DNA from 2 places in the Vibrio sp. V39_P1S14PM300 genome. Region 1 is predicted to be linked to the other one. Evidence: riboswitches for the same ligand, from Rfam matches in the RefSeq annotation. Region 1 holds a riboswitch; the other holds the start of a gene.
What was found. Region 1 has a riboswitch for thiamine pyrophosphate ahead of thiC (phosphomethylpyrimidine synthase ThiC). Riboswitches for the same ligand answer to the same signal wherever they lie in the genome.

Region 1 (15,105 bases):
CAGCAAATGACCGGTTTCTGCCAATGGGCGGATGTTCTCACGCACCCACATCGCATGCCCGTCGGCGTGGCGATATTCGATCTCCCGCTGCCAGACTCCTTTAGCCACCTGCTTAGGCTGCAGCAGCACCTGACGCGGTACAATGGCATCGGCGTGCAGATAGAATTCGCGCAGCCGATGACCAAGCAACTGCTGCTCTTCGTAGCCGAGCATCTGCTCGGTAAAGCGGTTCACCTGTTGGATACGGTTCTGCTCATTAAGCGTCAGCATCATCACCGGTTGCTGATCGTAATAGTGACTGAGGCTGGCTTCCCGCTGCATCAGTTTGTCTTCGGTCTGTTTGCGTGAAGTGATGTCACGCGCTTCAAGCAGAAAACGCACCTGCTGGCCGACATCTTTGGGTAATGGTTTCAGGGACAACTCGAGAATTTGCACCCCGTGCTCCGGGTGCCACACTTCCACTTCAAACTGCGCCGGACGCGACGCTTGCTGCGCAGCGAAATAGTGTTTGATACGCTGCGCTGAGCCCGCCTCCAAATGTTTGTGCTGCCACAACGGTTTGTCCAGTTGATACTGAGGGTTATAGAGCAGCTCCTGCAACTTGCTGTTGCTTGATACGATCCGGCCATGTTGATCCAACATACCGATGTAGTGATAACTCTGATCAAACACCGATTCGAGCAGCACCTGGCTGTGGCGGGCTATCTGCTCACTCTTTTTCAGCCGCCGGGTGTAATAGATCAAGCTCAGCAGGATCAGCGACAACACCAGCACAGTCATCACCAGCAGTTCGAGCTCACGCTGATAACGTTCGGCAAACGGCAGTGGTTTATTAAAGAACACCCCGGCGGGCTCCCCTTCAATACCCAGCCCCCAACGGGTCACGGCCTGATAATCGAGTTTGATTTCCGGAGGAACACGTTTGACCTTGGGCAGTGGCGCCGACGGGTTGGCCAGTACCTCAAGCAAGGTGTCGGCGGCCGCTTTACCTTGCGAGTGACCGCTGAGAACCACGCCGCCAATGGCCCCGTTGCCAATGCCGAGATCATGCACCACGTAGACCGGCGCCTGAGCGTGGTGAATAAAAGTATTCCACTGCACCAGATCACTGACCTCGCCTTGCTGGTCACGGTAATACACCCAGTACAAAATGGCGTCGTTGCGATTCATACCTGCTGCGCGCTGGTAGAGATGCTCAAAGGTATCCGGCACCAGCGGCTGGATCAGCGACTGGTACTGCGGCGACCGCGCAATAAAGTGGTTGAGCTGCTGACGCACCGCAGCCCCAGTACGGGAAAAGTCGGTCACGACATAAATCCGTTCGACATTGGGTTGCAATCGGCGGATTAACGCGATATTACTTTCGATATCAATGTCTTCTGTTACCCCGGTTGCACGCAGATCACGGTGCATCTCACGTGAGTAATTATTGATACCGCCGAAGATCACCGGCGTGTCGCCCAGTTGCGGCGCCAGACGCTGCATCAGGCTCAGCGCATTATTGTCACTCACCAGCACCGCATCATAACGCTCCTGCTCCAGCAGCGTTTTGTACAGCTGGTAGATCTGGTCAAAATACAGCGCGGACTGCAGCCGTTTGGTGTCGAGGTAGACCGCACGGGTTTTGATGTCGGCATGCGGTGTCAGGACGTCGTCGACACCATGCTGGAAGGCATCGGTCCAGAAGAAACCGAGATGATACGAGTGAACGATGAGCACACTGCGGTCCGTGGCGGACGCAACGCCGCTTAACAACAACGCGATCAGACACAAGACAACTCGCACGCTCTACACTCTCTCTTCATTCGTCAGTGATAAGACAGTATCATAACTGATGATAATTTATACTTTTATCACGTGCCGTAGCGCGCTGAATTTTTTAAACAGGATGCATAATGCAGAGCCATGAAGCCAAACTCGATGATCTCGACCGGGCCATTTTAAAAACCTTGATGGAAGACGCCCGTACGCCTTACGCGGAAATGGCCAAGCAATTTCAGGTCAGTCCGGCCACCATTCATGTGCGGATCGAGAAAATGAAATCGGCACAAATCATCCAGGGCACGGAAGTGATCGTCGATACCAAAAAGCTCGGTTACGACGTGTGCTGCTTCATCGGCATCAACCTGAACGCGGCCCGTGACTACCATTCCGCGCTGGAAAAGCTCAATGCGCTCGACGAAGTGGTGGAAGCCTATTACACCACCGGGGCGTACAACATTTTCGTCAAGCTGATGTGCAAATCAATTGAAGAGCTGCAATACGTGCTGATCGATAAGCTGCAGGCCATTGATGAAGTGCAGTCGACCGAAACCCTGATCTCACTGCAAAATCCGATCAATCGCAACGTCAACCCCTGAAACGACAAAGGCCCCGATACGTATCGGGGCCTTTGTATTGTGAAGCATTAGCGGCTGAGGTAAGCTTTCAGCTCTTCGGCAGTGATGCCTTGTTCTTTTAGTTGCTGAGCCAGCATATCCACTTCTTCGCCTTTGCGTGCATCGATAACTTGCTGGAACTGATAGACGATATCACGCAGCATATGTAACGGCACTTGCTTGGCAGCGCTGCGAATACGCTCACTGCTCTGGTTACCCAACTCATTGAGTAATTTGCCAAACATGATCTTCTCTGGAGACTCTTCCAGCTGCTCCAGCACTTTGGCCATTTCATACGTTGTCATTGACATAGTTATTGAGGTTCCAATCTAAATAGGTTTGCAACACAAAAAGAAGAACAAATATACACGCCTTTTGGTTGTTATCAAACATCTATTCACTTCATTTGTATCAGGCGCTTACGCCGCCGCATAATGCCAGCGCCGGCCTGCTTTCGACAGCAGAATGATCACGGCAGGCGCGACCAGCCACATCTGCAAAGCAATCATATGTTGCGGGTCCAGATTCAGACGCTGCATCGTCCCCACCACCAGGCCGGAACCGCTCATCTGAAACAGCCCCAACAACGCCGCAGCCGTACCGGCTTTATCCCCAAACGGTGCCAGCGCTTTCCCGGCAGCCGCGCCGAGAATCCAGGCAAACCCGACAGAAGAGAGGAAGATCGGCAACATGAACGCCAGTGCGGTTGCCGTTCCGGCCATTGCCAACATTACGCCGCCAGCGACCAGCAAGGTCACGATGCCAACCAACAACGTTGTGTGGGTCCCGAAGCGTTCCATGAATTTTGGAGCCGTCATACAAGCAACAATGTTGATCGCCGCATTGACCCCAAACCAGAACGTAAATTGGTTCATACTTAACCCCAGCCCTTCCATCAGCACCACCGGGGCGGATGTCACGTACGCCAGAATAACCGCCATTGCCAACATGCACAAAGAGGCATGAAACAGGAAAGACGGCGTTTTCACTACCGACCAGTAACGCTCCAGCTTAAACACTGCTTGCTTCTCGCTGCTGGGGTTGGTTTCTTTCATGTTGATCAGCAACCACGTTCCTACAGTCAGAGCATACAGTGCCATAAAGCTGAAGTTGGCTCGCCAGCCAAACTGCTGCGTTAGCCAACTGCCCAAGATGGGCGCCAATGCCGGAATGAAGCAGATGGCGCCGTTCAGGTAGCTGATCATTCGCCCGCTTTTCTCTGGACCAAAGATATCGCGAACTGTTGCAAAGGCTGCTACCGATGTCGCACACGCACCTAAGCCTTGTAGCAGTCTGGCCATCAACATCCACTCAATGCTCTGAGCCCCCCACGCCAATAAGGCGCTCAGGGCGTAGATGCTGATTCCACCCAATGCAACAGTTCGACGTCCGAGTTTGTCCGCCAGTGGACCGGCAAACAATTGACCGACGCCCATGGCAAACAGAAACCAGGTGATCGTATCTTGTGCTAACGCGTGTTCCACGTGAAACGCCTGCGAAATCTGCGGCAATGCCGGCAGGTAGATGTCGATCGCCAACGGACTGAACAACACCAATAAGGTCAGCAGTGCCAACTGCACTTTACTGATAGGAACCGGGCCGGATTGAGACACAAGATACTCCAACAAATTCATCAAAACGGCGGCCATCTTACCCAGATTCAGATATGAGTAAAAATGGCTTATACTCATTACCAATATTCCAAATCAGAAAAACACCATGAACATCGAAAAACTGGCGCGCATCGACCTCAATCTGCTGGTGTGTCTCAATGTACTGATCGAAGAACTGAGCGTAACTCGCACCGCGCAGCGCTTGTGCCTCAGCCAATCAGCGGTCAGCAAAGCCTTGGCCAAATTGCGTGAGCAGTTTGATGATCCTTTGTTCATTCGCACCTCTCATGGCTTAAAAGCGACCCCCAAGTCACTCTATCTGAAACCGAAACTGGAAATGTTGGTCAATCAGCTCGAAATGATCACCCAACCACCTGAGTTCTCCCCGAGTGAAAGCGAATACCGCTTCCATATTGCAGCGGTTGAAAGTGTTTATCCGTTGATCCTGCCGCATTTCCTGCCGGCGATTTTTCAACATGGTCCCAACCTCAACATCTCCATGCATGTGTGGAATGAAAACACGTTTAAACGCCTGCAGATGGGCGAACTGGATCTTGGCATCACGGGCAAAGACATCGACGTCAACGACGCGAAACTGACCATGTACCCTCCCGACGACATCTGCGAGCAGGAGATCTATCGTGACGTACAAATGTGCGTCATGCGCAAAGATCATCCGGCCCTCAAACAACCCTGGAACCTACACACCTATCTGGCCATGCGTCACGTTCAGGTCCGCTGCGACGGGTACGACCGCTGGTTGCTGGACTACCGCCTGTCGGACATGGGCTGTGAACGCGACATCGCCATTGTAGTGCCTGACTTCAACAGCGCCGCCAGCTTATGTACCTACACTGACTTCGTCTTCACGGCCCCGAGCCACTTTACCCTGTTGGTCGCCAAACAGATGGATTTGGTGGTCCTGCCGCTGCCAATGGAGTTTCCTCCGATGGCTTACACTCTTTTCTGGCACAGAGACAGAGAAAGTGACCCCGCTTTGCGCTGGCTGCGGGATATTATTAAAGAGAAAACTCTGCACCTCAGATAATTGTCGGCCAGCATTTGCAGCTCCGACGTAAAAGGAGTAGCTTAGTCGACCAGGTCTCAGACCATACAGTTCTGCCCAAAAGGACGTTTAGCAAAAGGATATTTTCAGATGCAAAATCACATTTCCGAACGCGTCGATGCGCTACGCAACTGGCTGGAGCAACACAGCTACGATGCGCTCATTATTCCGCATGAAGACGAATATTTAGGTGAATACGTACCAGCCCATAACGAGCGTCTACTCTGGGCCACCGGCTTCACCGGCTCAGCCGGCGCCGCGGTGATCACCCGCGGTAACGCGGCGATTTTTGTTGATGGACGCTATACGGTACAGGTACGCAAACAGGTCCCTGCCGACGTATTTGAATATCGTCACTTGATTGAAGAACCGTTTCTGGGCTGGCTGACAACTCAGCTCGCCAGTCGCGCCAAAGTCGCTTACGATCCGAGAATGCACCGCGCCAGTTGGCTGTCTGCGGCACAAACGGCCCTGGACGGTGAACTGCATCTGAGTCCGGTCAGCGATAACCCAATTGACCAGCTGTGGCAAGATCGCCCGCAACCGCAGGAATCAGAGGTTCGCCTGATGGACCTGACACTGGTTGGGCAATCCAGCACCGACAAGCGCGCAGAGATCGCGGCGTTAATTGCAGCTAAAAAAGCCGATGCAGCACTGCTGACAGAACTGGATTCCATCTGCTGGCTACTCAATATTCGCGGCCTAGACGTATCACGCCTCCCCGTGGTGTTGTGTCATGCGATTGTCCATCGTGACGCCAGCGTCGATTTTTTCTTTAAGTCTGAGCGTTTGCCACTTGGCTTTGAACCGCATGTCGGCCAAGGTGTACGTGTCCATGAGCCAGACGCCCTGCAAGCCCAGTTGGCTAAGCTTGAAGGCCGCAAAGTGATGGTCGACCCAGCCACCAGTAACGCCTGGTTTACCCTGACATTGCAAAGTACCGGCGCGCAACTGATCAACGCGGCCGATCCCTGCCTGCTGCCCAAAGCCGCCAAAAACGCCACAGAAATCGCTGGCATGAAAGCCTGTCATATCCGTGACGGCGCTGCCATGACCCAATTCCTCTGCTGGCTGGATAAGGAAGTCGCGGCTGGACGCCTGCACGACGAAGCTGTGCTGGCCGACCAGCTCCAGCGCTGCCGAGAACAAGATCCAACCCTGGCTGACCTCAGCTTTGATACCATTTCTGCGGCCGGTGAAAATGCGGCCATGTGTCACTACAATCACGAAAATCAGCCGCAACCGGGTCAGTTGACGATGAACACCCTCTACCTGGTGGATTCGGGTGGCCAGTACCAAGACGGCACGACCGACATCACTCGTACTGTCGCCATCGGGCAGCCGAGTCAGGAAATGAAAGATCAGTTCACTTTGGTCCTCAAAGGCCATATTGCACTGGCAACCGCACGTTTCCCGAGAGGTACCTGTGGACACCAACTGGATGCCTTGGCGCGGCAATATCTGTGGGCCAACGGTTACGATTACGATCATGGGACTGGCCATGGTGTTGGTCACTTCCTCAGCGTACACGAAGGGCCGCAGCGTATCGCCAAAGCGGTTAACCCGACTGCCCTGCTACCAGGTATGGTTCTGTCCAACGAACCGGGTTATTACCGTGCCGATGCGTTTGGTATCCGGATTGAAAACCTGGAACTGGTGGTGGAAGTTGCGACTCAAGGCGACCATCATATGCTTGGCTTTGAATCGCTGACACGCTGTCCGATCGACCAACGCAACATCAACGTGAATCTGCTGACGCGGCCGGAGCTGAAATGGCTCAATGACTATCATCAGAAAGTGTGGCAAGACGTCAGCCCTCTGGTGGATGGTGAAGTGAAACAGTGGTTAGAACAAGCAACCCAGCCGCTCGATTACGCTTAATATCAGGGCGGTGAAAGCAATAAAAAGGCGACCATAAGGTCGCCTTTTTTGTTTCACGTGAAACACCTAACCGGAATAAGCACTGTGCCAGTCTTTCCAAATTGGGTCGAACCCCTTGTCACGAATCATGCGTTCAACGTGTGCCGCGCTCCGCTCGTCGCTGATCTCAAACTGCTCCAGTTCTGTGTCTTCCAGAGCATACCCTCCCGGCTGGGTTTTCGATGCAGCAGACATGCTGGTGATCCCAAGCGGTAATACATTGTCACGAAATTGTGGAGATTCGCGGGTGGAGAGGGACAGCTCCACTTCCGGATTAAATAAGCGATACGCACAGATCAATTGCACCAACTGTTTGTCCGTCATTACCGATTTGGGCTGCAGCGCGCCTGCGCAAGGCCGCAATCGTGGAAATGAAATCGAATAACGTGTTTGCCAGTATCTACGCTCCAGATAGTCGAGATGCGCCGCCACATAGAAACAATCCGTGCGCCACTCTTCTAACCCGATTAAGGCGCCAATACCAATCTTATCGATTCCCGCTTTTGCTAAGCGATCTGGTGTATCCAGTCGGTATACAAAATCCATTTTATTGCCACGCAAATGATGCTCGGCGTACGTCGAAGGATGATAAGTCTCTTGATACACCATCACCGCATCCAAACCCAACGCCTTAAGCTCGGCGTAATCGTCTTGGTCAAGCGGCTGCACTTCCATCGCCAGATAGTTAAAGCGCTGTTTAATCATCGGCACCATTTCGCGGAAGTATTTCATCCCGACTTTGGTTTCGTGTTCACCGGTAACCAGCAATACGCTATCAAACTTCATGCGCTTGATGGCCGCCACTTCCGCTGACACTTCCTCCCTATTCAACGTACGACGCTTGATACGATTCTCCATGGAGAAGCCGCAATACGTACAAGCGTTGGCACACAAGTTAGACAAGTACAATGGAATATAAAGCGACATGGTATTACCAAAACGTTTACGAGTCGCCGAGTATGACAACTGCGCCATCTGCTCCAGATAAGGCTCTGCAGCAGGTGAAATTAGCGCTTTAAAATCTTCCAGATCACGCTTGGGTTTACTTAATGCCCGCTCGACATCTTGCGCTGTCTTGGCGTAAATCGACAACGAAATGTCATCCCAATTGAGCTGTTTAAATTGTTCTACGAAGCTCATGTTTTCCTCGCTTAGAACTTAAAACTCATCCAGAAATGAAGTCAGTGGACTCGACGCAACCGCATGAGACACTTTACCCGCAAGACCGGCTTCATAAGCCATACGCCCTGACTTAACCGCCAACTTAAAAGCGTTCGCCATCGCAATAGGATCGCTCGATGCCGCAATCGCCGTGTTGACCAGAACTGCATCGGCCCCCATCTCCATGGCACGAGCCGCATGTGAAGGTGCTCCGATACCTGCATCTACCACGACCGGGACATTGGCTTGATCGATGATGATTTCCAGAAAATCGTGAGAAACAATGCCTTTGTTCGAACCAATCGGCGCCCCCAATGGCATCACTGCAGCACAGCCTACGTCCTCCAGTCGCTTGCACAGCACAGGGTCAGCATGACAGTAAGGAAGCACAATGAATCCTTCTCGGACCAACTGCTCAGCAGCCGCTAGTGTCTCAATGGGATCCGGCATCAAGTACTTAGGGTCTGGGTGAATTTCCAGTTTCAGCCAGTTGGTCCCCAGCGCTTCACGCGCCAGTTGCGCGGCAAACACAGCGTCTCTGGCATTTTTAGCACCGGAGGTATTGGGCAGTAAGTTCACCCCCGCTTGAACCAACGGCAGCAAAATATCATCTTGCTGGTCGTTCACGTCAACACGCTTTAACGCCATGGTCGCAAGTTGAGAGCCCGATGCGTGAATCGCTTGCGCCATTAGTCGGCTGTTGGCAAATTTACCTGTTCCGGTGAACAGTCGTGATTCGAATTGTTTATCGCCAATGTTAAGCATCGACTTTACCCCCCTGCGATTGCTTGAAACAAAGAGATGCGATCTCCCTGTGAAAGAACGGTGCTGGCCCACTCGCTGCGCGGCACAATGTTGTTGTTAATGGCAACAACACACCCCATTTCCGGCAGCTCAAACAGGCTAATGATTTGCTGTAGATTTAACTCGCTGGCCACTTGATGAGCCTGGTCATTAATGACAATGGTGATCACATCTAAGTGCGCAGCTAGCGATTGTGTTATTTGTTGTTCTGATGATGTCATTGCTTCCAACTCTCTTGATTCCTGCCATTGCTTATATCGGTGATGGGGAAATTTAGCGCGACAAAGTTCGCCCGCTAAACTTGAGCGCAAACTTGGCATTGTTTGTCTTTGCTGATCCCCATGGTTTGCCATTGCATCTTTAATCCATCAAACAGATGCAACGTGGCGGCTTCGACATGAAACGTCCCAGTTGCCAGTTTCTGGATCGCCGCCAGGGCCTGGTAGTTGCCAAGCGTGCCCACCACCGGACCGACAACGCCACTCTGACTACATTTTTGGTGTTGTTGCAGTTCATCAAACGGATACAAACAGCGGTAACAAGCTTTGCTCTCCACCCCATCCTGACTTGGTGTTTGATAGTCAAAGACGGCAAATTGCCCTTGCCAGCCAATAGCGGCTGCTGAGATAAGTGGTGTGTTTTGTTCAAAGCAAACTTGGTTAATCAGCTGACGAGTGGGCATGTTGTCAGTGCAGTCCAACACCACATCCGCCAGCATGACTTCAAGCTGCAGTTGCGCTTTGTCTAAACGCTTATTGAGAGCACGAACCTGAACCATCGAATTGAGTTCAGTGAGCTGTCTTACAGTGGCTTGCGTTTTGGTGACTTTGAGATCTCTTTCGCGATAAATCACCTGACGCTGCAGGTTACTGCTCTCAACCTCATCATCATCAACCACGACTAGCTTACCGACGCCCGCCGACGCCAAGTACAAACTCGCCGCACTCCCTAAGCCGCCACAGCCGATAATCAGCACGTGCGATTCGCTCAGTCGCACTTGCCCACTTTCTGCGATTTCAGGCAGCGCGACTTGGCGTTGATAACGAAGGAACTGCTTATCCGTGAGCATGTTTATCCCTTACGCCATCTGTAGATGTGTTTTTCAGGCCGGCAAACGTAAGTTGTCTTTCCTTCATCAGATCAGTGAAAAACGCAATGACAGACTTAGGTGAGTCTGCCAATGTTATGGCTCGAACAACCGCTAAACTTGAGACGCCCGTCTGCCAGACTTGCTCAGCGTTGGACGGGGCAATGCCACCAATCGCGACAGTTGGATAACCGAACATGCCAGCACTTACCCCCTGCTCTGCTTGGGCACCAACATCAGACTGTGTTGCGCCATAAGGGATGCTATCGATCAGCTTTTGATATAACGCCAAACGCACCAACCCCTGCGGCTTAGATGGCATCTGTTTGGTGGTGGTTGGGAAGATATGTCCTAACGCGATGTAGCTAGGATGAATTTGTACGATACGAAGCAGTTCGTAATAGCCATGAGTGGAGAGACCAAGACGAATACCGGCTTTGGTGAGTTGGGCCAAATTCGACTCTTCAATATCTTCCTGACCGAGATGCACACCGTAAGCACCATGCTTAATCGCAAGCTGCCAATAGTCATTAATAAACACTTGGGCCTGGTATTGACGACCTAACTCAATTGCTCGAATGATCTGCTGTTCTAAATCAGCCTGTTGCGGATTCTTGATACGCAGTTGGATAGTATGGATGCCCAATGGCAGCAAACGCTCGATCCAAGTGACATCATCCACCACTGGGTAGAGCCCTAAACTCTGCTTCGCTAAGGTTGAAAAGCGGACGCGCTCGCCTTGCGCTGACCATCCGACTCGGATGCCTAAGCGCTGATCGTCAAGGACTGGGGTGGGAAAATCATCGAACTGGCACGCCCACTGATTGACTCGCTCCACATTGTGGTTTTGATCCAAGCGTGTTTCACGTGAAACATTCGTCTGTTGTGTCGTAATTCCTCGGGCGAGTGTCAGCGCATCTTCGATGGGAAAATCGAGCACAGTCAATGCCACCACCCATGCTAGGTGATGCTCAGGTACAAACACAGTGTTGAGTTTGACCTTAACGGAAAGCGCTCTCACTTCATGGTCGATTGGATGACGCCAGATATCAAGTTGAGATACCTCGCCCTGTGGATTGACAGCCTGGTCGTCAAAAATGCCAATCAAAACCGATGTCGAAGACTGTTCTAGGCACGCTTCTACTGATAAACCAGAGCGATAACAAAGCGCCAAAGAGCGCTCTGGATCGGCGTTATGGGCATCAATCAGATCCGTAGTAACGTACGTAATGTGTTGGTCACGAACAAGCTGAATAGATTGAGTTGGGCTAACACCCAACTCAATGTCTTCGATGCTAAAACCCTGCTCTTTCGCCAACAACAAACATTGTTGAACTAAGCCAGTTAGTTCAATCAAGGATGACGGAACTAGGATTTTACTCATGAGTCGCTGACCTCCACATGCACTGCTGGGTGGTACAGCTCAGAGCCTGACTCTCTGAACTCTTGTGATTTCTGGCGCATCCCTTCTAGCGGGTCATCAAGCATTTTGATCGAGATAGCCTGGTCCGCAGCCACTTGTTCGGTGTCTTTCGCATACTCCCGCACCTCTTGCGAAATCTTCATTGAACAGAACTTAGGCCCACACATGGAACAGAAATGCGCTACCTTACCTGATTCCTGAGGCAGGGTTTCATCATGGAAAGCGCGAGCGGTATCAGGGTCAAGTGACAGGTTAAACTGGTCTTCCCAGCGAAATTCGAAGCGCGCTTTGGAAAGCGCATTATCGCGAACCTGAGCCCCAGGATGTCCCTTAGCTAAGTCCGCCGCATGCGCCGCCAGTTTGTAGGTGATCAAACCGGTCTTAACGTTTTCTTTATTCGGCAGTCCGAGGTGTTCTTTAGGAGTAACGTAGCAAAGCATCGCACAGCCATACCAGCCGATCATCGCCGCGCCAATACCGGAGGTGATATGGTCATAGCCCGGAGCCACGTCCGTGGTCAGTGGACCAAGGGTGTAAAACGGCGCCTCATGACAATGCTCGAGTTGCTCCTCCATATTGGCTTTAATCATGTGCATAGGTACGTGTCCAGGCCCCTCGATGATGACCTGTACATCATAGTCCCAAGCAATCTTGGTCAGTTCACCCAGGGTGCGCAGCTCAGCAAATTGCGCTTCATCGTTAGCATCAGCCACCGAACCAGGGCGCAGACCATCACCGAGAGAAAGTGCCACATCATACTTGGCACAGATCTCACAGATCTCTCGGAAGTGGGTATATAAGAAGCTTTCTTGGTGATGGGCTAAACACCATTTCGCGATAATTGAACCACCACGAGAAACGATGCCAGTAACGCGTTTTGCAGTCATTGGCACATAGCGAAGTAGTAAACCGGCATGGATAGTGAAATAGTCAACGCCCTGCTCTGCTTGCTCAATCAGAGTATCGCGCATCACTTCCCAGTTAAGGTTTTCCGCAACACCATTCACTTTCTCAAGCGCTTGATACATTGGTACGGTACCGATCGGCACTGGACTGTTACGTAGAATCCACTCGCGAGTTTCGTGAATATTACGCCCCGTCGATAAGTCCATCACCGTATCACCACCCCAGCGAGCGGCCCACACTAACTTCTCTACTTCTTCCTCAATCGAAGAAGTCACCGATGAATTACCAATGTTGGCATTCACTTTAACTAAGAAGTTGCGGCCAATGATCATTGGTTCGGATTCTGGGTGGTTGATATTAGAAGGGATAATCGCGCGACCTTCGGCGACCTCTTTACGCACAAACTCGGCGGTAATGTCTTTTGGAAGATTCGCTCCGAAGCTTTGACCCGGATGCTGTTGATTCAGCACTTCATCACGGTATTGAGCGCGTCCCATATTTTCACGTAGCGCGATGAATTCCATTTCTGGGGTGATAATACCTTTGCGAGCATAGTGTAACTGAGTCACGCACTGCCCATCTTTGGCACGTCGAATACGTGGTAGATTACCGTATCGAAGATCGTCTAGTGTTTCGTCTTCTAAGCGTTCTTTGGTGTACACCGAGCTTACTTCATCAAGTAACTCTGTGTCACCGCGCTCTTCAATCCAGCTTTCTCTTAGCTTTGGTAAGCCACTATAAAGGTCAATATCGTAGTTCGGATCAGTATAAACACCTGACGTATCGTAGACTCGGACGGCTTCATTCGGCTCGAAAATAGGCGCCTCTTTTGTGCCACCAATCAGACTATCTGCTAGCGCTATTTCACGCATAGGTACACGAACATCTGGACGTGAACCTTCTACATATACTTTTGTGGAATTTGGGTACGGCTGTACCGAGAGTGTTTCAATGAACTGTTTGGCTTCCAGTCTCGCTTGTTTGCGACTCGACATAGCATTTTTCCTTGCTTTGTTATACTAGATAAAAAGTAATTGGATAAAAATGCTTGGCGGATAGATGCGACAAGAGGAGTCAAATTAAGGCTAAATAAAGCTTAAGTCATTTGCCTATAACAACATTCGACTATTTGATAGGTCAACCAGAAAGAACTCCGGTATAAATATCTTCTCTTGTTCCCTTCGCAGATTCTAATCTGATCAGGTTCAACGGATCCCGAATTAACGGTCTCAGCCTTATGGCACTCCGACAAGTGATATCAGTATATAAAAACGGTTTGGTTAAACCAAGCCGACCTGTACAAATTTTATCTAACTTTTGATCAACAACTGAAAACCCACCCAGGCGGCGGAAACACTCAATACCACGTTCAACAAGATATTGAGGCCCATCTTGAAAAAAGCACCTTGTTGCAACATCAACACGTTGTCCATTGAAAAGGTCGAAAACGTCGTCAATGCTCCAAGGAAGCCCAGACCGATGATTTGGCGCCATGGTTCGGTGGCGAGCATTTCATTTTCAAACAGTGCGATCAATGCGCCCATGATGAATGACCCCACAACGTTGACCGTCAACGTCCCGTAGGGAAAGCCCCGCCCAAACAACACCACGCACAATTCAGAGATCAGATAACGCGAACACGCACCAAATGCGCCGCCGACAGCGATAAAGCCGAGAATGGATAACTGCCCCATAGTAACCCCTTAATTTTTGATGCGAACATTGTAATCTTATTCGCTGAAAAATCGAGCGATCCAAGGGTTAAATCCGCAGTAATAAGATTGTGTTTCTGAAATAGATTTTAAAAGTTACAGGCGTCACTTTACCTCAATAAAACCCATGAGGCCGGTTTTCATGTGTTCAATCACATGACAGTGGTACATCCAGCGCCCAGGGTTGTCCGCCACGAATGCCGCCTTAGCGCTGCCATTTTTGCCCAGTAACACCGTATCGGTATGAAACGGTTCTGCAAGCTTGTTTCCATTCAGTTCCAATACGGTAAAAGTATGTCCGTGTAAATGGATTGGGTGGTGGTACTGGGTGACGTTCTTAAGGTCAAAAATGTACGTTTTCCCACGTTCTAAATACGCCAGCGGTTCGGGAATGGATGTCGCACTCATACCCTCCCAGGCGCGCTTATTAACTAACCAGAAGGTCGGCATCGCATGCCCGGATGGATCGGCTGGGGTAATAGCGCCTTCCCACTCAAATACAAAGTCGATTTCCTGTGCATTGGCCAGATCAACTGACGGTACTGGGTTGAGTGGCAGAGTAGGCAAAGACTGACCAGATGGTAGTTCTGATGACATAACCTTAAACTCGCACAGAGGAAATGGGAATTTGCCTTTCATTTGACGCACATAAACCCGCTCTCCTGCCTTGGGCGCCACCAAGCCAATATCAACCCTCATACCTGGGCCAATTTTATGCTGAGTGAGCTTCACTGGCGTCTTTACCGGATTACCATCAATGGCGATGACCCAGGCCTCGGCTCCTTCGACGGCAACCGGATACGTTATTGTATTGTCGACGTTCGCAATTCGCAGACGTACAGTGGCATGCGCTTTCAGTGAATAGACCGGCTCATGGACTCCATTGACGGTCCCCCACTCACCTGGTGTGCCCATGCGTGCGCTATAGCGTGGGATCATCAAATCTTTCCACTGACCCTGCGGATCCAAATGCCAGTGTTTCAACATTAAAGCGTGCTCTTCGTCGAAATGAACCGGGTCTGCCTCTTCAACAAT
Region 2 (15,105 bases), on a different contig from region 1:
GCAGGACTCACGCGCCTTGCTGCCGCATCCGGCCATCAGCGCCGAAATGGCCGCGGCTACTCCCTGTGCCGCCTGGACGGCTTATCGGGCGTTGGTGGACAAGCTCAATATTGCTGAACGTAGCAGCATTTTCATTGCCGGTGGCGCCGGTGGTGTGGGCAGCTTTGCGATTCAGTTGGCGCGGCTTTTTGGCGTGCATACCATCATTACCACCAGTTCGGCCTCTAATCACGGTTACGTGCGTTTGCTCGGTGCCACGGACGTGATTGACTACCATCAGGAAGACATCGTGCAGCGGGTCATGGCCATCACTGCCGGACAAGGGGTGGAAGTGGCGCTCGATTGTGTCGGTGGTGACAACGATAAAATAGCTGCCGCAGTCCTCGGATTTGAGGGGGAACTGGTAGAGTTAGTAAAAACGATGAACCCGACGGAATATCCGGGCGCGTTTGAGAACGGACTCAGTTTCCATCAACTGAGTCTGGGATCAGGCCACATCAATGGTGAACTGGGCCGGGCAACCATCACTGATGCCGGGCGCTCGGTCTCTTATCTGTTGGAAATGGGTGAGCTACAGCTGCCGGAACTGAAAGTGATTGAGCTGGAGCAGATCGGTGCCGCACTGAAAGCGCTGCGTGACCAGCACACGGTCGGAAAAGTCGTGGCGCGTATTACCCACTGAGATTGTTGTTTGTGGCGCAAAAGTGATTTGTTATTTTTGCCGTTTACGCATTGAGTACACGGCACAATAATAAGCCTCATCGGACAACCCAATACAAAGGTAAAGTGAATGAATACCATCCCTATGCTTGGCGCAGGCACATTTCGACTCAACGAGCAGGCGGCCTTCGATTCCGTGTTGATGGCGTTGCAGGCTGGCTACCGGCACATTGATACGGCGCAGATATACGGCAATGAACAGCAGGTCGGAGAGGCAATCCGTGCTTCAGGGCTAGCACGTGATCAGGTGTTTATTACCACCAAAGTCTGGACCGACAATCTGGCTAAAGCCGACTTTATTGACAGCGTTCGCGACAGTTTGGCCAAGTTGCAGACCGATTACGTTGACCTGTTGTTGATCCACTGGCCACTCAAAGATCCAGGTGTGGCAATGGCAGAGTATCTGGGCGAACTTAAAACGGCCAAAGCCACTGGACTGACGCGTCAGATTGGCGTGTCTAATTTCACCAACGCCCAGCTTGAACAGGCCATCGCGATAGTTGGTGAAGGCGAAATTGCGACCAACCAGGTCGAAGTGCATCCGTATCTGCAAAACCGTGATGTTGTGGCATGGTGTCGACAACACGGCGTCGTGGTGACCGGTTATATGCCGTTTGCTTACGGTGAAGTGCTGAAAGACGACACCATTTTGGCGATTGCCGATAAACACGGGGCGTCAGCGGCCCAAGTGGTGCTGGTGTGGATGCGGCAACAGGATCTGGTCACGATTCCATCGTCGACCAAAAAAGCCAATATCGAGAGTAATCTGGTGTCAGATACCATTACGCTGAATGCCGATGATATGGCGCAAATCGCAGTACTGGATCGAGGTCAGCGGCTGGCCAATCCAGACTTTGCCCCTGAGTGGGACTGAAGCAGAAAGTCAGTAAAAATGTGAAAATCCAGGCACCTGGCCCGGATTTTTTGTGTCTTTCCCGGTAATAGTTGCTATTATCAGCAGCATCGAATAGTCGGGGGGCCGTTGTCGTTTAACGATGACAGGCTGAGATCGCATTGCGAGACCCGTTGAACCTGATTCAGTTAGCACTGACGTAGGGAACTATTGCACCGTCTGCCTTGGCGCAGCGGTCCACGTTACTCAAGGGTAAATACGCTCTGCGTTGATCCGCCTCCCTTGTTCACGTGCCAGTTCCCGAACGTCAGTTTAGGAGCGAGCATGCCTCACATCACACACTCTTCATCTACGCCCATTGTCCTGACCATAGCTGGTTCAGACAGTGGTGGTGGCGCCGGTATCCAGGCGGACATTAAAGCTATTTCGGCGACCGGCAGTTTCGCCTGTTCAGCCATTACCGCGATTACTTCACAAAATACCCTGGGCGTTTCGGCCATTTTTCCGGTTCCGTTACAACACGTTGAGCAGCAGCTGGACGCCGTTTTCAGCGATCTCAATGTTGTGGCGGTTAAAGTCGGTATGTTAGCGGACGCGGAGATCATCCGTGTGGTGACCGCTAAGATCCTTCAGTATCAACCTCGATTTCTGGTGGTGGATCCTGTGATGGTGGCAACCAGTGGTGATCTGCTTCTGGAGCAGGCGGCGATCAGTACGCTAAAACAATTGCTGCTTCCGTTGGCGGATCTGATCACCCCCAACTTGCCGGAAGGCGCCGCACTGACGGGGCGGCCAATCCCGAACAATGAAGATGATATGACCCACATGATCGCCGACTTGCGTCAGTTGGGCGCGGGTGCCATTTTGCTCAAAGGTGGCCATCTGGAGCAAGACGCCCAGAGTACCGATCTGCTGATCACACCTGACCGGGTTGAGCGCTTGTCCTCCAAACGCATTGCGACGCGCAACACTCACGGTACGGGCTGCACACTGTCATCGGCGATCGCGTCGTACCTGGCTCAGGGCAATGTTCTGCACAAAGCGGTCCATCTGGGTAAACAGTATATTTCTCAGGCGATTGCGCATGCTGATGAGCTCGACATTGGTCAGGGACATGGGCCGGTACACCATTTCTTCGACGGGCACCGCTATGTGCGCTGAGCCGGCGGCGTTGGGTGTGACGCTGGAGCAACTTGCGCTGCGCTACCACGACAGCGATACCGCGACGCTGAGTGGCTTCGATATGCACATTCCAGCCAGTCAGTGGACCTGTATTCTTGGTCGAAGTGGTTGCGGAAAATCCACCTTGCTGCGCTATCTGGCTGGCCTTTTACACGCGCAAGCGGCGGTCAGCGGCAAACTTACGGTCTCTGATGGGCAACCGCTCGAAGGTCGAATTGCCTACATGGCGCAACAAGATTTGTTGATGCCATGGTTGTCGGTACTCGACAACGTTTGTCTGAGCCGCCGTTTTGGCCAGGCGGCCCCGGCGGACACGGCGCGGGCGGTATCGCTGCTCCGGTCTGTTGGACTGGCTGAATATCAACAGGCCATGCCACAACAGCTGTCCGGTGGGATGCGTCAGCGGGTTGCGCTCGCCCGGACATTAATGCAGGACCAGCCCGTCGTGTTGATGGATGAACCGTTTTCCGCCTTGGATGCGGTTACCCGCCACAAGTTGCAGACGCTGGCGGCGACGTTGCTGCGCGGGAAAACCGTAGTACTGATTACTCACGATCCACTCGAAGCCATTCGCCTCGCACATCAGCTCTATATTCTGCAAGGGATGCCGGCTCAGGCTGAGTCTCTGGCCTTGCCTGCGAGCCGGCCACCACGCAGCTTGGATGCCGATGGGGCGCAATTACAACAGCAGATCATTGAGGCTCTGGAGCAAGACTATGCGTGAGGTCACTCAAATGGCGTCGCTGCCGTCTGCCTTTCGACGCAAGGAGCGAGTATCCCATCCGGCTGTTCGTCTGGCGCTCAGCGCCTTGGTTATCCTGGCGCTTTGGCAACTGCTGGTGGTCGCGCTGCGCCTACCGGCGTTTATCCTTCCAGCTCCGCTGGATGTGTTCGAACGTTTGCTGCTGCGCCACGATGTTCTGCTGCGTCATACCTGGGTTACTGGCCAGGAAATTGTACTCGGTTTACTGCTGGGATTGTCGGTTGGGCTGATGTTTGCGCTGCAGATGTTGCTGTTTGCTCCGCTGAAACGTTGGTTGCTTCCTTTGCTGATCGCCAGTCAGGCGGTGCCAGTGTTTGCCATTACCCCCATTCTGATGCTCTGGTTGGGTTATGGCATGGCGTCAAAAGTGGTGATGGCGGCGATCATTATCTTCTTTCCGGTCACCACCTGTTGTTATGACGGACTGCGAAATACGCCAAACGGTTATCTCGATCTGGCGCACACCATGCGTGCGACCCGCTGGCAACTGCTGCGTTACATTCGCTTTCCGGCGGCCTTGCCGGCACTGGCATCTGGCATTCGTGTTGCGGTGGTGATTGCTCCCATCGGTGCGGTGGCGGGGGAGTGGGTCGGCTCCAGCGAAGGGCTTGGCTACCTGATGCTGCAAGCCAATGCGCGCATGCAAATCGACGAAATGTTCGCGGCGCTCTTTATTCTTTCCGGGTTGTCGGTGGCGCTGTATTTCCTGACCGACACTTTACTTAAACGATTTATCCCTTGGGAAAGTCACTGATTAAAAAGGACTCTGTGTGAAAACAACCAAATTTATCTGTGCTGTTACTCTGGTGGCGTCACTGTTTTCCATCGCGGCACACGCGGAAACCAAACCTCTGACTCTGATGCTCGACTGGTTTGTGAATCCGAACCATGGCCCGATTGTGATTGCCAAACAACGGGGCTACTTTCGTCAGCAAGGGCTGACGGTGGATATTCAGGAGCCGGCAGACCCGAGTACGCCTGCCAAGCTGGTCGCAGCGGGTAAAGTCGATCTGGCCGTATCATATCAACCAAGCCTGACCATGGATGTGGCACAAGGATTGCCATTGATCCGCGCCTCAACGCTGATCGCGACACCGCTGAACACCCTGATGGTGCTGGACAACGGTAAGATCAACACCATGGCCGATCTCAAAGGGAAGAACATCGGTATCGCCATTGCAGGCAATGAGGAGGCCACTATCGGGACGATGTTGGCGCAGGAAGACGTGAAATTCAGTGACGTGAACATCATCAACGTGGGTTGGGCGCTTTCGTCGTCACTGGCGTCTGGCAAAGTCGACGCTATCTGGGGGGGCTTGCGTAATTTTGAAACCAATCAACTGGCGCTGGAAGGGTATCAAGCCAAAGCATTTTTCCCCGAAGAGCTTGGCGTTCCTGCGTACGATGAGTTGGTGTTTGTGGCCAATGCCAAGCATTACGATGCTAAAGCCATTCAGGGGTTCAATAAAGCGATTGAGCAGGCGACGACCTATATTGTGAATCACCCTCAGCAAGCCTGGAACGAGTTTGTTGCCTATGCTCCGGATACACTGGGCAATGAACTGAACCAGCGCGCCTGGCAGGATACTCTGACACGTTTTGCGCTGCGCCCGTCCGCGGTGGATCTGAAGCGATATGATGACTACGCGCGGTTTATGTATGACCAGCACATCATCCAAACTCTGCCTAAGGCAGGCGATTACGTTGTTGATTTTAACTAACCGGAGCACCCGATGAATTATCAGGATTTGATAGAGGCTTGCCGTGATGACTGGCAGGCGTATACCCAGCATCGTTTTGTTCAGCAACTGGCAAGTGGGGCTTTGCCACAACCCTGTTTTTTGCACTATCTGCAACAGGATTTTCTGTTTCTCAAGCAGTACGCCCGTGCGTACGCGTTGGCTATTTACAAAGCGCGCACGCTGGAGGACATGCGGCGCGCGTTGCCAAGTGTACACGCGCTACTGGACTCGGAAATTGCTCATCACGTCCGCTACTGCGAACAGTGGGGACTGACAGAGCGAGACATGGAAAATGAAGCGGAAGATGTCGGGACCGTCGCCTACACTCGCTTTGTACTGGACGCGGGAATGAGCGGTGATCTGGTCGATCTTTATGCCGCTTTGGCGCCGTGCTCCATCGGTTACGCAGAGATAGGCCGCGCGCTGTTGGCGGCAAAGGAGACATTGCTTGAAGGCAACCCGTATGCGACCTGGTTGCATCTCTATGGCGGTGAAGAGTTTCAGTCTGGTGTGGCCGACGGCGCCGCGCATTTCAACCAGTTGCTGGCAGACATCGACCTCTACAGCTCGCGCGGACAAAATCTGATTCAGGTATTCAAAACCGCCACCCGAATGGAAGTGGCGTTCTGGCAGCAAGGTCTGGATGCACAATAGGAGAACACGACGTGGAAAAACAACTCATCGTAGACGCATTACGCGCAGTCCGGGCGCAGAAACCTCTGGTGGTGAATATCACCAATTACGTGGTGATGAATAACACGGCCAACGCCCTACTGGCGCTGGGAGCGTCCCCCATCATGGCGCATTCCAAACAGGAACTGGCCGAAATGATGGCATTCGCTGGTGCGCTGGTGATCAATATTGGCACCCTCGACAGTCAATGGCTGCCGCGGATGCGCTATGCGGTGGAGCAGGCCAATAGTCACGGCAAAGTCGTGGTGCTGGATCCGGTCGGATGTGGGGCCAGCCGTTTGCGTACCCAAGCGTCACGCGAGTTGGCGCAACTGGCGCAGCAACTGATTATTCGGGGGAATGCGTCCGAAATCATCGCACTGGCTGGCGAGCAGGCGCAAAGTAAAGGTGTGGATGCGCTGGACAGTAGCGATGCGGCTGTTGGCGCCGCGCATTATCTGGCAGAGCAGTATCAGGCCAGTGTGGTGATTTCCGGAGAAAGTGATTACGTGGTCTCGGCCGATCGCATTCAGTCACTGTCCAATGGTCACGCCATGATGCCATATGCCACGGGTATGGGGTGCACGCTGAGCGCGCTCACCGGTGCGTTCGCTGCTGTTGGAGAAACCTCAGGACTGGCGGCTGCGGCGGTCATGGGCGTGGCGGGGGAACTGGCTGCGGAGTTAGCTAACGGGCCGGGTAGCTTACAGATGCATCTGCTGGATAGCTTGTATCAATTGGATGAAACGGTGCTGTTATCGCGCCTCAAACTGCGATGACCGAGCGCAGAAGCGGAGACTCTTTTATGAATCCTTACCGTTTGTACCTGGTGACGGATGATCAACAAGACATCACCAGGCTCAAGAAGGTGGTGGCGGAAGCGGTCGCCGGTGGGGTTACCATGGTGCAGGTCCGTGAAAAACACGGTGATGTGCAGGCGTTTATCCAGCGCGCCGAAGCCGTCAAAGCGGTCTTGCAAGGTTCCGGGGTGCCGTTGATTATTAATGACAGAGTAGATGTGGCACTTGCGGTCGGGGCAGACGGAGTGCACCTTGGGCAGTCCGATATGCCAGCAGACATCGCCCGCCGTCTGATTGGTGATGATAAACTGCTCGGGTTGTCGATTGAAAATGAGCAGCAACTGGCCGACGCGGAGGCTCTGCCGATCGACTATATTGGGCTGAGTGCGATTTTCTTGACCCCGACTAAGACCAACATCCAGAACGAGTGGGGGATACCCGGGCTGGAGTATGCGCTGGCCAACAGCCGTTATCCGGTGGTGGCGATTGGCGGCATTCATCCGGCTAACCTCCAACAAGTCTGGGAGACGGGCGTGCATGGCGTCGCTTTGGTGTCGGCTATCTGTCATGCCGCAGACCCGCGCACGGCTGCCGCGGCCATCTTACAGCAGCTATCCGACGAGCCAAACTGAGCGATCATGAGCCATTGCCTCAGTCTGTGGGGCGGTGGCTCTGAGACGTTTTTCTCACTTGTGTGATTTACTTTCCGCGATTTGACAGCAAATTGATTATTCCCGGCCTGCTTGTCGGCTACCATGCCGAATCTTCCAATGGTTGCTTGGGCGGAATGAGCGATGAAAGAGCACTTATACAGTAAATACAATGGGTTACTTATGCTACTGCTGATGTCGGTGCTGTTGGTACCGGTGTGTTTACTGAGCACCAATGTGGACTTGCTCTCTCACGTGTCTGACTTGACTGGAATCACTTACAACATGCTGACCAATTCCGCTGGTAGTAAAGGTTTCCTGTTTACCCTGATTTTTCTTACTGCCCTGACGTTCATACTGCGAATCCCAAAAGCGCAATGGGCGTCACGCATGTTACAACTCGCACTGATCCTGATAATAGGGTTTGCCAGCAAAACCGGCCTTAAACACCTAACGGAAAGCCCTCGTCCTTACACTGAACTGCTGACCGCGCAGTTGCTGATCCCGGACCCGGGTCATTTCTACAAACTGGATACTGCACAAAAAGCGGCGGTGATTCAGGAAGCCCAAAAAGAAGTGAGCCACTGGCGCACCGTGAACTGGCAGGGGGAAAAAGATTTTTCTTTCCCATCCGGCCACACGCTTTTTGCGGCGATTTGTGTGGCGTTCTTTGGCGGTCTGTTCTTTGAACGTAAGCGCTACGCGTTGGCCGTGGGGGTACTCGCCTGGGCACTGGCCGTAGCCTATAGCCGGTTGTGGTTGGGTATGCACCGACCAGCCGATCTGTTTGGCTCAGTCCTATTCATTACGGCGGTGTATGCTTTGATGCCAAATTTCACTCAGGTTGGGGACAAACTGGTGGCCAAGTTGCCTGAACGTTGGCAACACGTGTTATCACGTTGAGCTGGGTTTCTGGGAATCAACGCGCCACTCCGCGCCTTGAAGTCACAATGAGATAGGCTATAACTAGTTATAACTGACTCATTTACGAGGCGATTTATGATCTCATACGCCGGTCGGGTAGGCATTTTATTGGTTTCTGTATACGGCATCAGTGCCTGTGCACCTGATACCGATCCGCCGGTCCCCAGACACGCAATTTGTCAGGCGTTCAATCACAATCAGGTGGTGGCCGTATTGGGTGAGAGCCCGGTGTTGCAAGGGGAGTGGTATGCTGACTGGTCCCATCAACTTAACCAGTTTGTCGCAACACACCCGGACGTGTCGGTCACTCACAGCCGCGATATTGACGCGCTTCAGGTACCGGAGTACACCTTGCTGATTGCTCAGAAAGTGAACGGGGAATACTGGTTGCAGGAGGTCACGCAATCGCCATACTACGACTATGTGATGGCCGATATGACCGGGCAGCCGATCAAAGGCATACTGCGTTATTTTACCTTAGAGGAAGAAGAATACTCGCAACTGGCTCACTACTGCGAGTAACGTTTTCAGTCACATCAAATCGCGATGCAGAATTTCCAGCTCTTCACTGGCCTGTTCGATGATCTGATGCAGATCGTCGGCGTCTTTTTCTGCCAGCGTCAATTGCCAGGGGCGCGCACCTCTGACTTCTTCGCGACCAATCACACGAACATGCTTACCCTGCTTTTCAAATTTCAGATCATCAAAATTTGAACGGTAATGCTGCTGGTTTTCGACGATGTCGACATCGAGCACCCCTACTGGATTTACTTGCATCCGCGCATGAAAATACTCGGTTCCCATTAAAAGGTAGTTTCTGTGTTTGGCGATCATCCTCCCCTCCTTGAGTACAGTGGCGACAGACTGCATTTAGAGTGTAGGACAGGCGAAAGGGGATAAATGTGAAATAACCATGAAGCTTGATCTGCCTTGCGCTTCGGATGATTGTCTGTGATTGATGTGTCGTCTTGGCACGTTTTATTCGTCAGATTAAGGAATATGCAATTATTTTTGTAAAAGTGCTTGTTCTGTAACCTGAAAACGAGATAATCGCGCTGTGTTCCCTGTCACTTTTTTGTTGTAACCCTATGTCTGAAACTACTCCCCCGGTGAGGTCTGATTCTCGCCATCTTCAGTATTTGAGAGTGTTTGCTCTGGGCTTCAGTGCATTCATCTTTAACACCACCGAATTTGTGCCGGTTGGTTTGTTGTCGGATATTGCCCGCGATTTCGACATCACGCCAGCCTCTGCTGGCTGGATGTTGACCATTTACGCCTGGATTGTTGCGTCGATGTCGCTGCCGATGATGATGCTGACCAGCAAAATCGAGCGTAAAACCTTGCTGTTGTGTGTGTTTACGCTATTCATTGTCAGTCATGTCTTTTCGATTTTGGCCTGGAGTTTTGAAACCCTGATCGCCAGTCGGGTGGGGATAGCGTTTGCCCATGCGGTGTTCTGGTCTATTACGGCCTCCATTGCCATTCGGGTTGCGCCTCCGGGTAAGAAAACCCTGGCTCTTGGCGTGCTGGCAACCGGAACCTCGCTGGCGATGGTACTTGGCGTGCCGATTGGGCGAATTATCGGTCAGTGGTTTGGCTGGCGGGCCACATTTGCCCTGATCGGTGTGGTGGCGATGGTGATCATGCTGGTGTTGTGGCGCCTGTTGCCAAAACTGCCAAGTCTGTTTACGGATACCACACAAAAACTGCCGGAACTGCTGAAAAAGCCGACGCTGATGGGCTTGTATCTGTTCATTTTCCTGATATTCACCGCCCACTATTCGGCTTACAGCTACATTGAGCCGTTTATGATTAACATCGGCGCCATGAGTGGCAACTTCACTACCTTCTTGCTGCTGCTGTTTGGTGGCGCTGGCATCATTGGCAGTGTCATTTTCAGTTACTGGGGAGAGAAGAACAACACGCCACTGCTGGTGACCAATACCGTCATTGTGATGTTGTGTATGGCGCTGATGATGATGCTGGTAAGCAGTCAGTGGGCTACCGCGACCATGTTGGTGTTGTGGGGGACCGCGCTGATGGTGGTGGTGCTGGCGATGCAGGTGAAAGTGCTCAACATCGACCTGAACGCGTCGGACATGATCATGTCGATGTTTTCCGGCATCATCAATCTCGGAATTGGGGCGGGCGCCCTGATTGGTGGTCAGGTGATACATTTCAGCTCACTGCAGGGCATTGGTTACGTTGGCGCTGGTTTCGCGCTGCTCTCTTTAGTGTTGATTCTGGTGATGTTGCGTCGCTATCCTGACATCCGCTAACGCCAATCATGCCAGATGATATTGAGCCCGGTGTTCCCGGGCTTTTTTATCTCTGCTATTAATCAATAAAATGGCGGAAATGGCCATCGTTGAGAAATCCGCGAGTGTCCACCATCCGGCCATTGACGTCTTCGAGTGGAAAGCGCGTTTTAATATGGGGTTGTAAATCGTGTTATCAAATGGGACACAACGTCAGTTAGGATTGCACTGAAACAGACGATGACAAAGAAATCGACCTGAGCGTGAGATGTGCCTGGGTGCATATTGTATGAGGTCTGGTCGTTTTAATTTCAGCGGGCACGCCGGCGATCCGGGATGCAATTGCCCCGTCCGCTATGTTAGGATGGCACGCTTTTATGATCAGCCTCACACTTCTTGCTGATGTGAGGGCCATTCACGCGCCGATTCTTTCGGGCAAAAAAAGCGAAATTTCTATGTCTAGATCTACCCTGAGCGCAGAGCCATCCAGCATTTCCGAGGCGGATTACTCAGCGATCCACCCTCCGCAGTCATCCTCTCTTCGTACTCAACTGGCGCTGAATAACCCGGTGTTTTGGTTAAGCGGCAGCTTCCTGTCTCTGTTTGTGGTTCTGGCGATCGTCAATACTCCTCTTCTTTCTTCTCTGGTGAACACGGGTTTCAGCTACGCAACACAGTGGTTTGGTGCGTTCTGGCAAATTCTGTTGCTGGCCAATTTTGTGATTGGGCTGGTGCTGGCATTCGGTCAGACTGGCTACGTACGTCTGGGCGCGTTGAAGACCCCAGAGATCGACACCTTTAAGTGGATCTCCATTATTCTGTGTACGCTGCTGGCGGGCGGCGGCGTATTCTGGGCGGCGGCTGAGCCGATCGCGCATTTCGTTTCTGCGCCACCGATTTTTGGTGACGCGTCTCCGCGCCGTATGGCGATCAATGCATTGTCACAATCGTTTATGCATTGGGGGTTTCTCGCGTGGGCCATCCTCGGCTGTCTGTCTTCTATCGTGCTGATGCATCTGCATTACGACAAAGGTCTGCCGCTCAAACCGCGTACTCTGTTGTACCCGGTGCTTGGCGAGCGCGCGCTGCACGGCTGGGTTGGCAGTGTGATTGACGGGTTAAGTATTTTGGCGGTCGCGGCAGGAACCATTGGTCCGATTGGCTTCTTAGGTTTGCAGATCAGCTATGCGCTGAATCAGTTGTTCGGTCTGCCGGATACCCTTGTCAGCCAGAGTCTGGTGGTGGTGTTTGCGATGTTGATGTACACCGTATCGGCGCTCAGTGGTTTGAGCAAGGGTATTCAGATTGTCAGCCGCTACAACATCATTTTGTCGGTTGCTCTGGTGCTGTTCATTCTGGTGGCCGGGCCAACCAGCTTCATTATTGATGGTTACATGCAGGGCGTGGCCCGCATGGTCGATCAGTTTGTGCCGATGGCACTGTATCGCGGAGATACCGGCTGGCTGAGCTGGTGGACAGTGTTTTTCTGGGGATGGTTTATTGGTTACGGTCCGATGATGGCAATTTTCATTGCGCGTATTTCTCGTGGCCGGACGATACGTCAGTTGATTCTGGCAGTGAGTGTGGCAGCGCCACTGATCACCTGTTTCTGGTTCAGCATTGTGGGTGGCAGCGGGCTGGCGTTTGAACTGGATAATCCGGGCGTGATTGCCTCGGGTTTCGAAGGGTTTAATTTACCAGGTGCGCTGTTGGCTATCACGCAGCAGTTACCGTTCCCTGTACTGACCGCGTTGCTGTTTTTGGTGCTGACCACCACGTTCATTGTTACTACTGGTGATTCAATGACTTATACCATCAGTGTGGTATTGACCGGACAATCAGAACCGAATGCTTTGGTGCGTGCGTTCTGGGGTGTGCTGATGGGAGCTGTTGCCATCGTCTTGATCTCTATGGGTGAGGGCGGTATCTCTGCTTTGCAGTCGTTCATCGTGATCACCGCGGTACCCGCGTCGTTTATTCTGTTACCGACCTTGTGGCATGCGCCTAAGATGGCTCATCAGATGTTACGCGAGCAAGGGTTGTTGAAGCCTTAAACAGACAACACAACGGCTCCCAGAGGAGCCGTTTTTAGTTGTGTTTCAATGGCTTTTTTCCATCGCTTGTCGCGACAATTTGAGCACCATTTTTCGCGGCAGTAACGGCATGATCCATTCCAGCATCATGCGCAAGGTACCTTCATTAAACGCCACCAGTTTGCCGCGTTCCATCGCCCGATACCCGACTTGGGCCACCGATTCCGGGCTCTTGGCATTTTTCCAGATGCCGACGCCTTCCAGGTTCCCGGCCGTCACAAAGTTGGTCGCTACCGCGCCAGGACAAAGTACGGTGGCGGTGACATTGTGCTCGCGCACCTCTTCGGCAATCGCCTGGGTAAACGAGGTGACATAAGCTTTGGTGGCGTAATACACCGCCTGGAGCGGACCCGGCATGAATGAGGCGGTGGAAGAAACATTGAGAATCTGGCCTTTGCGCCGGGTGATCATGCCCGGTAAATAGTAGTGAGTCAGGTTGGTGAGCGTGACCATGTTGACCTGCATCATCGCTTGTTCATCGTACAGACAGCGCTCATGAAAATAGCCATGACCGCCAAAGCCAGCGTTGTTGATCAGCGTATCAATCTGCAGGCCGAGTGCTAGGGTTTGGTCAAAAATACGTTGGGCCGAGTCCGGTTGAGATAAGTCTTCCACAATTGTCAGGACGGAGACTTTGTAGTGGTTTTCCAGCTCCACCTTGAGCGCTTCCAGTTTGTCTTTGGAGCGGGCGACCAGCACCAGGTTGCCCCCTTTCTGAGCGTGAATACGAGCCAGTTCCAACCCGATTCCCCCTGATGCGCCGGTGATCAGGGCGGTATTTCTGTTGGCCATGTTGTGCTCCAGTTGCAATGAAGTGTTGAACACAGTTTAGGCAATCCAGTGGTGGCCCGCACGGTTGAATCACGCCGCCCGTTTGGCAAAGACGACAGGCGGATCTGCCGTCTTTGTTTGTGCCTCAGGCTTTTTGAGCATTCAAGCGCTGGGCACGTTGCATCAGACGACCCACCAACACCAGAGTCACGGCGCCAATCAGTACCGGCGAAACTAAAAACGACCAGCTTTGTCCGGCCAGCATGATCAGCATTGGGTTTGCGCCGGCTGGCGGATGCGTGGTTTTCGTCAGCAGCATGCTACTGACGGCCAGACCAGTGGCGGCGGCCATTGAGAGGGGCGTGACACCGACAAACTGAACAAAGCACACGCCAATGAACGCCGTAAGCAGATGACCAATAATGACATTTTTCGCTTGTGCCAGAGGGCTGTCAGGGACGCCGAACACCAGCACGGCAGTGGCACCGAATGGAGCCATGAGCAGAATGAATTCATGTTGTGCGCTGTCTGCCAGAGAGAGCACTGCAATGCCCAAAAACGCACCAATACCGGAGATTAATGCAAAAAGTGGATTGTTCATGATGATTTCCTTTTGGTAGACCAAGTTGTCTACCTTGCATAGTAGACAACTTGGTCTACCTGTGTCAACATGCAATCAGTGAGGTGAATCATGAGCGATAAACGGAATTTGTTGGTCGATACGGCGTTGAGGCTGTTCTATGACCACGGTGTCAACAACGTTGGCATCAACGAAGTATTGAAAGTCGCCGGAGTGGCGAAAAAAACCCTTTATCACCATTTCAGTAGTAAAGAGGCCCTGGTGCTGGCGACTCTCGAAGCGCGGGATCAGCGTTTTTTGTCCTGGCTGGATGGGTGTTTAAGTGGCCAGACGGATGATGCTGCTGTGGTGCAGGCACTGTTTCACGCGTTGGATGACTGGTTTCACGATCGGGTGACTGAGCTGGATACGTTTCGTGGCTGCTTTTTTATCAACACCTCCGCAGAGTTAGGAGAAAAGGACAACCGCATTGCAGAGTACTGTGCGGCGCATAAACGGCATGTGCGCGTTTTGATCCGAAATCGACTTGAATGCCGTGATGCGCAGTGGCTGGATTTGCTGTGCTTGCTAAAAGAGGGCGCGATTGTGTCAGCGCACATCGGCGCAGAGCGCGATGCTGCCCTGCGTTGTATTCCCCTGGCGCTCACTCACCTCCGCCATCTCAGACATTGACACCATTCAGTCTGCCGACCAGACGTTTTTGATGTCCGGCCAGCCCCAGTTGGTGAGGGCGACGTCTTTCAACACGCCGTGAAAACGCAAAGTCTGGCGATGGTGGAACAGTGGGGTCAGCCAATACTCTGTGATCAGAGCCGAAGCCAGCGGCTCCAGCGCATCCAGATACTGGTTCAACGGGGTTACCGCGCGCAATTGTCTCAGCGCTTCGTGAAACCACTGGCTGGCTGGGGGGCCGATCGCGTTGTGCAGCACCGGGTTGTGAAATAGATTGGCGAATGCAGAGGCGTGGCGGTTGTCGTCCAGATTCATATTGGTGATGATCAGCTCTTCTGTCAGCGTCTGACGTTTAGATTGTTGTATCAGTTGCCGATAAGAGTAAGTGTTTACTTTTACTCGTATGCCTTGTTGCTCGAGCAAAA

Region 2: linked by a shared signal. The riboswitch ahead of thiD (bifunctional hydroxymethylpyrimidine kinase/phosphomethylpyrimidine kinase) and the one ahead of thiC (phosphomethylpyrimidine synthase ThiC) in region 1 are both predicted to bind thiamine pyrophosphate.

The regions. Positions count from the first base shown of each region.
Region 1 is NZ_WXWP01000124.1:19,528-34,632, forward strand. It holds gene CAG65_RS06050 (EAL domain-containing protein) at 1-1,785, opposite strand, end outside; gene asnC (transcriptional regulator AsnC) at 1,896-2,360, shown strand; gene tsrA (H-NS-like global regulator TsrA) at 2,408-2,689, opposite strand; gene CAG65_RS06065 (multidrug effflux MFS transporter) at 2,798-4,012, opposite strand; gene CAG65_RS06070 (LysR family transcriptional regulator) at 4,098-5,039, shown strand; gene CAG65_RS06075 (aminopeptidase P family protein) at 5,148-6,938, shown strand; gene thiH (2-iminoacetate synthase ThiH) at 7,005-8,117, opposite strand; gene CAG65_RS06085 (thiazole synthase) at 8,136-8,903, opposite strand; gene thiS (sulfur carrier protein ThiS) at 8,909-9,163, opposite strand; gene CAG65_RS06095 (HesA/MoeB/ThiF family protein) at 9,238-10,011, opposite strand; gene CAG65_RS06100 (thiamine phosphate synthase) at 9,998-11,413, opposite strand; gene thiC (phosphomethylpyrimidine synthase ThiC) at 11,410-13,353, opposite strand; TPP riboswitch at 13,518-13,616, opposite strand; gene crcB (fluoride efflux transporter CrcB) at 13,669-14,052, opposite strand; gene CAG65_RS06115 (multicopper oxidase family protein) at 14,176-15,105, opposite strand, start outside.
Region 2 is NZ_WXWP01000221.1:14,872-29,976, reverse strand. It holds gene CAG65_RS11275 (zinc-binding dehydrogenase) at 1-682, shown strand, start outside; gene dkgB (2,5-didehydrogluconate reductase DkgB) at 791-1,594, shown strand; TPP riboswitch at 1,683-1,796, shown strand; gene thiD (bifunctional hydroxymethylpyrimidine kinase/phosphomethylpyrimidine kinase) at 1,898-2,734, shown strand; gene CAG65_RS11260 (ABC transporter ATP-binding protein) at 2,724-3,479, shown strand; gene CAG65_RS11255 (ABC transporter permease) at 3,490-4,272, shown strand; gene CAG65_RS11250 (ABC transporter substrate-binding protein) at 4,289-5,239, shown strand; gene tenA (thiaminase II) at 5,252-5,914, shown strand; gene thiM (hydroxyethylthiazole kinase) at 5,926-6,711, shown strand; gene thiE (thiamine phosphate synthase) at 6,738-7,364, shown strand; gene CAG65_RS11230 (phosphatase PAP2 family protein) at 7,527-8,285, shown strand; gene CAG65_RS11225 (hypothetical protein) at 8,382-8,828, shown strand; gene CAG65_RS11220 (hypothetical protein) at 8,838-9,140, opposite strand; gene CAG65_RS11215 (sugar transporter) at 9,395-10,585, shown strand; gene CAG65_RS11210 (BCCT family transporter) at 11,020-12,618, shown strand; gene CAG65_RS11205 (SDR family NAD(P)-dependent oxidoreductase) at 12,664-13,449, opposite strand; gene CAG65_RS11200 (HPP family protein) at 13,574-14,029, opposite strand; gene CAG65_RS11195 (TetR/AcrR family transcriptional regulator) at 14,120-14,680, shown strand; gene CAG65_RS11190 (SgrR family transcriptional regulator) at 14,687-15,105, opposite strand, start outside.